2 regions of the Flavobacterium sp. CAN_S2 genome follow, and region 2 is predicted to be linked to the other one. Evidence: riboswitches for the same ligand, from Rfam matches in the RefSeq annotation. Region 2 holds a riboswitch; the other holds the start of a gene.

Region 1 (3,435 bases), on a different contig from region 2:
TAGTCATATTAAAAACCGATTTCAAGTTAACATCAATAACTTGATCAAAATCGCCTTCAGACATACGCATCAATAGGTTGTCTTTAGTAATACCTGCATTGTTTATTAGAATATCAACTGTTCCAAATTCAGCTATAACGGCGTCTACAAGAGTTTGCGCTTCATTAAAATCCGCAGCATTCGATTGATAACCTTTGGCTTTAATTCCAAGAGCATTCAATTCATTTTCAAGAGCCAAAGCAGATTCTACTGATGAACTATATGTAAAGGCAACATTTGCACCATGTTTTGCAAAAACTTCAGCAATTCCTTTTCCAATTCCTCGACTCGCACCAGTAATTATGGCAACTTTTCCTTCTAGTAATTTCATATTCAAAAATTAGTTTAAATTTTATTTGGAGCTAATCCTGCTATTCGCTTCAATCTTTTATGTCCGCTATCGCTTACATAAAAGGATTTTCACTACTATCAGGGCTATCTTACACTCGTCAAATATATAATAATTCCCTTTTTAAAAAAAATTCAAAAGCAATAACAGTCAAAATTCAACTCTTAAATTTTAAAGAATCGCTTTGTCCATTTATCCCAAAACGAACTGTAAATAGCCACTAATGTAAAAACTAGTAAAAATAAATGATACCATGCATTACTAATTAAGTCAAAGAAATCTAATTTCCCGTTAGCGTAGCTCAATATAAGCAATACTTGAGCGCCATAAGGTAAAATCCCTTGAATTATACACGAAAAAATATCCAGAATTGCAGCCGTTTTTTTAGGATTTAAATTGTATTCATCATTAATTTCTTTAGCAATTGGCCCTGTAATTACAATAGAAACCGTATTATTGGCAATAGCTAAATTAGCAAAACCTACTATAGCGCCAATTCCAGCTTGAGCTGATTTTTTACTTTTAATTCTTTTTTTAATTTGAACTAACAAATAGGTTATTCCACCCGCTTTATCTACCATGGCAGCTAAACCTCCAGTTAGCATTGACAATAAGAAAATATCAGTCATACTGGTAAAACCCTCGTATATCTTTTGAGTGAATTCCATAAACGTAAATGAACCACTAAAATATCCAATAATACCTGCTAATAAAGTACCAATAAGCAATGTTGAAAATACATTAACACCCACAACCGCTAATACGATTACTAAAATATAAGGTACAATTGCAATCCAGGAAAAATCACTTTTTGCAATGGCAACGGTCACAATATCCGAATTTAAACCAAGATAAAAGAAAACCAGAATTGTAAAAACTGCAGCAGGAAAGGCAATGAACAAGTTGATTTTAAACTTATCTTTTAGATCACATCCTAATGATTGCGTTGCTGCAATAGTAGTATCAGAAATCATGGAAAGATTGTCACCTAACATGGACCCACCTAATAAAGCTCCAGATATAAGCGGTAATGAGGCACCACTTTTATCAGCTAATGCGACAGCTATTGGACCAATCGCTACAATTGCACCCACTGAAGTTCCTGTAGCAGTTGATAAAAATGAAGCAATCAAGAAAATCCCTAACGGAAAATAAGCAACGTCGATAGTATTTATTCCAAGATTCACTACAGCGTCAACTCCGCCCATTGCTTTACTTACCACTGCGAACGCTCCCGCTAGCAAGTAAATTAAACACATGGTCATGATTTTACTTTCGCCACAACCTGCGATTAACGTTTCTACTTTATCCTCTGTTGAGGATTTAAATAATAAAAAAGCAGCGATTATACCAACTAAAACAGCTACTGGAGATGGAAAAGCATAAAAATCATTCAAAATAATTCCCGCTCCCAAAAAAGTAAAAATAAAAACAAATAAAGGAATCAAAGCAAAGGCATTTCCTTTTTCTTTAGAAAATAAAGTCATAAAAATAATTTTAAATTAAAAATTATGACGAAAAACAAAGCTAAATATGGGAATGTAAACAACATTTTTTCCAAAGGATTTGGCTTATCGTTTTAGCACCTTGCTTGTTGTTGCAGGTTGCTATCCTATTGAAGGATTCGTGATAACGGGTGCAAAAGTAATTATTAATTCATGAAAAAATAAAATTTTTATCCAAAAAATTAGTAAATCAGTAAATGGTAATACTTAAGGAGGTTTAGCAATTGAATGTATTCTTTTGAAAATAAGCAGTTTTGCTCGTCTTCTATTGGAACACAATACGCCTAGATGCTCTTTAATATTTTGTCGCTTTTTACTTTTTAAGGAATTTTGAAATGGAGAGTCCTCTATCCGTTTTGATTTTCAAAAAATAAGTACCGGTTGTCAATTTCGCAACATCAATGGTGGAACTCTTCTGAGCATCAGGCAATGCGAGTATTATTTGTCCCAAAATATCATAGATTGCTATAGATTGAACCTCAATTTCATTTTTTGCTGTAATATGTAATTCGGTATCTACTGGATTAGGATAAATTTTAAAAAAACTAGAAAAATCAAAATCTTCTACGGCTAATGATTTGAAGGTTGATGTAGCTTTATTGGTCACTATTGGGAAATTATAATCAAAATAAATAGAAGCTTCATTTGCAAAAGAATCACCAACCATTAATGTTGGTAACGTTTTTATTTTAAAAGCGATATATCCATCATTGTTGGCATTGTCAAAAGGAAGGTTAATTTTTTCGAAGATAAATTCAACTTTGTTATTATCAGAAATTTTAGTACTGTAGGAGTGACTCGCTTTGATGGGAATCAGAGTTGAAATGTCAAATTTTGACAAATCAATTATATCTTTTACTACAATATTTTCGGCTGGGTAGGTACCTGTGTTTTCAAAACGAATTACATAATTTACATATTCTCCTATCAAATCTGGAGTGACAATATCTCCCTCTAAGCATGTTTTATCATTTGGATCAAAAGAGCCAACCACACTTTGGCGTAAAGCCGAAGAATTATCAACTATTTTCTCATCAGTAGTAACTGGATTAATTAGCGCATTAAAACTCAAACGGTCTCCAATATTTACTGCAGGCGTTTCCATGGGAGAGTTAACATTAAGTGTTACGGTAATTTCCCTGATTTCAAAGGGTTTTAAATTGCTGTAATCCCAAGTAAGTTGATCCATAACTTGTCTATTGATAACTGGAACGGCGGAGACGTAATCCAAAACAGCATCATTAAAGTTTAAAACAACGGTGCCCGAAAGTGTTGTAGTGCCCTTGTTTTTATATACAATAGTATAAGTAGCATCAAATCCTGGCCTAGCAGGTAGGAGTGGTAATAATTTTACTTCTAAGTCATTATGATTTCCATTAGGAGTAATCAAAAAATCTTGATTAAATGGACTTGTTGATGCTGGGAAACTGATGTTTACCGTTGAAGGAGAAACTTTAAAATAGTTTATATTTTCTAATATAGGAGTAATAGTTTGCGTTCCTTCCCCCACATAAATAGCATATTCTCCAGAACTATTTGAAA
Region 2 (3,435 bases):
TACTAAAGTTTCGCAAGCTACTTTTGAATCAGCATCAAATGCCAAAAAATTATCAATTAATGCGTCTGAAATTTGATCTGCAATTTTGTCTGGATGTCCTTCGCTTACAGATTCTGACGTAAATAAATAGGCCATAATAATTATTATTTTTAAATTAAGCGAGAAAAAATAATTGCTGAAAAGGACTAAAGGAGGGTTCCTGCTTTAGCATTTTTTCTACTGAAAATTCTTCAGCATCCATAATGAATTTGTTTCATTATGAAGAGGTTGCAATCAGTTCAAATTTTTCCTCTTGTATTCGGGTGCAAATGTATGAAACCATTTTGAATTGCAAATTAATCTTAACTTTTTTTTGCTGATAAATCTTTTTTCAGGTTCTGTTGATTGCCAAAAATAATACTAATAGGATTTTGATAAATATTTTTGAAACTTATTTGGATATTTAAAAAATAATTTGCAAATTTGATTTTCTAAAAAAGTAAAAAATGAAATTTAATATTTGTAATATGTTTAAGGTCGCACAGGATAACTCCTGAGGGTCGTTTATTGCATAATTTTTAAATTAAAATTATATAGTAAAAGCTTCCCAGATAACGGGAAGCTTTTTTTTTGAATACAACAGAAATAATAGTACAGAAATAAAAAATATAAATGAATAACCTAAAATTCCAGTTTACAAATAATTCAACTGTCAATAAGATGATCGCTGCCAAGGCCATTATGTGTATTTACGTCTGTTGATTCCAAAAGTATAAGTTTACAAATAACTTAAAACCCTTTTGGATACGTATCTAAAAGGGTTTTTTGTTTTAAGACTATCTTTTATTTTTAAAAAACATAATGCGAATGAAACCAACAATGAATTAAAAACCTAACACCTAAAAATTATGAGCACAACTAAGTATTTCCCAAAAACATTCCAATTATTAGAGAGGATTAATAACAGGAATAAAAAACAAAAGGAGAATGATTCAAAAAACGAATTGATTCATCCAAGATTTGAAATTTCAAAAAACGATGCTTTGGCACAAAAAATAGTACCAAATTCATTACTTTTTTTAATGTATTCACAAGAGAATGAAGCGCTTTTTATTTAATAAATCCGAATTTATTTTCGGTTTTGAGATTCTCAAAAGGATATTTAAAGTTGTTGTTTTGACGAGGTAAAAACTGTAATTGGTTTATAATACTTCGTCAAAATAACAATCGTATGTTTATTGTTTTCAGGTTTTTATTTGAAGCAAACAAAAAATCGATTGCGCATAAAAATTTGGTTGTTACAAAAAATAGTGGTTAATTTGCACATTAAGTTCACAAACGTATTGAAATGTTATAAAGAAAGGCAGAGGGATTAGACCCGATGAAGCCTTAGCAACCCTTCGATTTATCGAAGAAGGTGCTGCATTCTACCACGCTCATCGTGGAAAGATAACACTGAGAATTTGTCTAGATAACTCCTAGCTTTCTTTCTAATATTTCCAAACACAAGTCAAAAATCATAAAAGATTTGAAATTGGAAAATAAACCAACATCTATCACATTACAAAATTTCACCACCGAAAGTGGCGCTTTTTATGCTGTCTTAAACTTAAGTTTTCAAGTTTTTGGACCTGAATTGCATACTGCTCCAATCGTTTTGGTCAATCATGCTTTAACCGGAAATTCTCAAGTTGTGGGCGAAAATGGTTGGTGGAATGATTTAATTGGTACTAACAAAACTATTGATACTACAAAATATACGATACTTGCTTTTAATGTTCCCGGAAATGGATTTGATGGTTTTACTATCGAAAATTATTCGGACTTTAATGCCAGAGATATTGCTAGAATTTTTATTGAAGGGATTCGATTTCTTGAAATTAAAAAACTATACGCCATTATTGGCGGTTCTGTTGGCGGAGGAATTGCTTGGGAAATGGTCGCTTTAGAACCAAAGATTACACAACATTTAATTCCTATTGCAACCGATTGGAAATCGACAGACTGGCTGATTGCCAATTGCTTTTTGCAGGAACAAATTCTGAAAAATTCTTCAAAACCTATTGAAGATGCTCGCACTCATGCGATGTTGTGTTATAGAACTCCGGAATCTTTTGCGGCAAAATTTCAGCGAACCACTAATGAAGAATTAGCCATTTTTAATGTAGAAAGTTGGTTGCTGCATCATGGTGAAAAATTACAGAAACGTTTTCAAATCTCCTCTTATAAAATGATGAATCAACTGTTGAAGACGATAGATATTACCAGAAACAGTGATTCATTCGAAGAAATAACATCAAAAATTGAAGCTGACATTCATATTATCGGAATCAATTCAGACTTGTTTTTTACTGCAAATGAAAATAAAGCAACCTACGAGGAATTAAAAAGATATAAAAATAAGGTTAGCTATCAGGAAATTGTTTCCATTCATGGACACGATGCTTTTTTGATAGAATACAAACAATTACATAATTTGCTTCAGGATATATTCTAAGCCAAAAAACACAACACAATGAAAATATTAAAATTTGGAGGTAAATCTTTATCGAATGGCGACGGAATAAATAAGGTTGTTGCGATTATAACCGATAAAGTAAATCAAGGAGAGGAAATTGCCATTGTAGTTTCAGCAAGAGGGAATGCCACAGATGAACTAGAAGAAATTTTAAAGGTTGCGGCTACTAATAAGGATTATAAACTGCTTTTTGAAGATTTTAAAAAATACCAGCAAGATGAATATGAGAACGTAGATTTGTCTGAGGAGTTCAATGTTTTGGAAAAATTATTTGAAGGCGTTAGTTTAATTGGTGATTACAGCAACAAAATTAAAGACCAGGTTTTATCTAAAGGAGAATTACTTTCGGCAAAATTACTGACAGCTATTCTCGTTGAAAATGGAATAAATGCCCGTTTTGCCGATACTCGAGAATTGATAAAAACAGATTCAAAATTTGGTGATGCGCAACCTTTGGAACAAATTTCGAAGAAAAATGTCATCAATTATTTCAAACAAAACAACGGAACAACCGTAAATATTGTTACAGGTTTCATCGGTTCTAATAATAATAATGACACGACCACTTTAGGGAGAAACGGCAGTAATTACACCGCTTCGTTGATAGCGAATTACTTAAATGCAGACGAATTACAAAATTACACACACGTAGACGGAATTTATACCGCTAATCCAGACTTGGTGCTTGACGCTAAAAAGATTGACCATTTGTCATTTAATGAAGCGAATGAAATAGCCAATTTTGGTGCGACGATTCTTCATGCCAAAACGATCATTCCTTTATTGGAAAAAAACATTCCGCTTCGTATTTTGAATACTTTCAACCACGAAAATAAAGGAACATTAATTACTTCTAATTCTAACAAGGAAGGCATTAAAACGCTTTCGGTACTTGAAAATGTTTCTTTAGTGAATCTGGAAGGAAGAGGATTGCTTGG

The links. Region 2 has a riboswitch for S-adenosylmethionine ahead of IWX80_RS07615 (alpha/beta fold hydrolase). Riboswitches for the same ligand answer to the same signal wherever they lie in the genome.
Region 1: linked by a shared signal. The riboswitch ahead of IWX80_RS15495 (Na+/H+ antiporter NhaC family protein) and the one ahead of IWX80_RS07615 (alpha/beta fold hydrolase) in region 2 are both predicted to bind S-adenosylmethionine.

The regions. Positions count from the first base shown of each region.
Region 1 is NZ_JADOVA010000005.1:374,791-378,225, forward strand. Features, by position in the region: gene fabG (3-oxoacyl-[acyl-carrier-protein] reductase) at 1-370, opposite strand, end outside; gene IWX80_RS15495 (Na+/H+ antiporter NhaC family protein) at 553-1,875, opposite strand; SAM-I-IV-variant riboswitch at 1,930-2,026, opposite strand; gene IWX80_RS15500 (DUF7619 domain-containing protein) at 2,207-3,435, opposite strand, start outside.
Region 2 is NZ_JADOVA010000001.1:1,699,719-1,703,153, forward strand. Features, by position in the region: gene metK (methionine adenosyltransferase) at 1-135, opposite strand, end outside; gene IWX80_RS07610 (hypothetical protein) at 888-1,097, shown strand; SAM riboswitch class I at 1,328-1,435, shown strand; gene IWX80_RS07615 (alpha/beta fold hydrolase) at 1,514-2,476, shown strand; gene thrA (bifunctional aspartate kinase/homoserine dehydrogenase I) at 2,495-3,435, shown strand, end outside.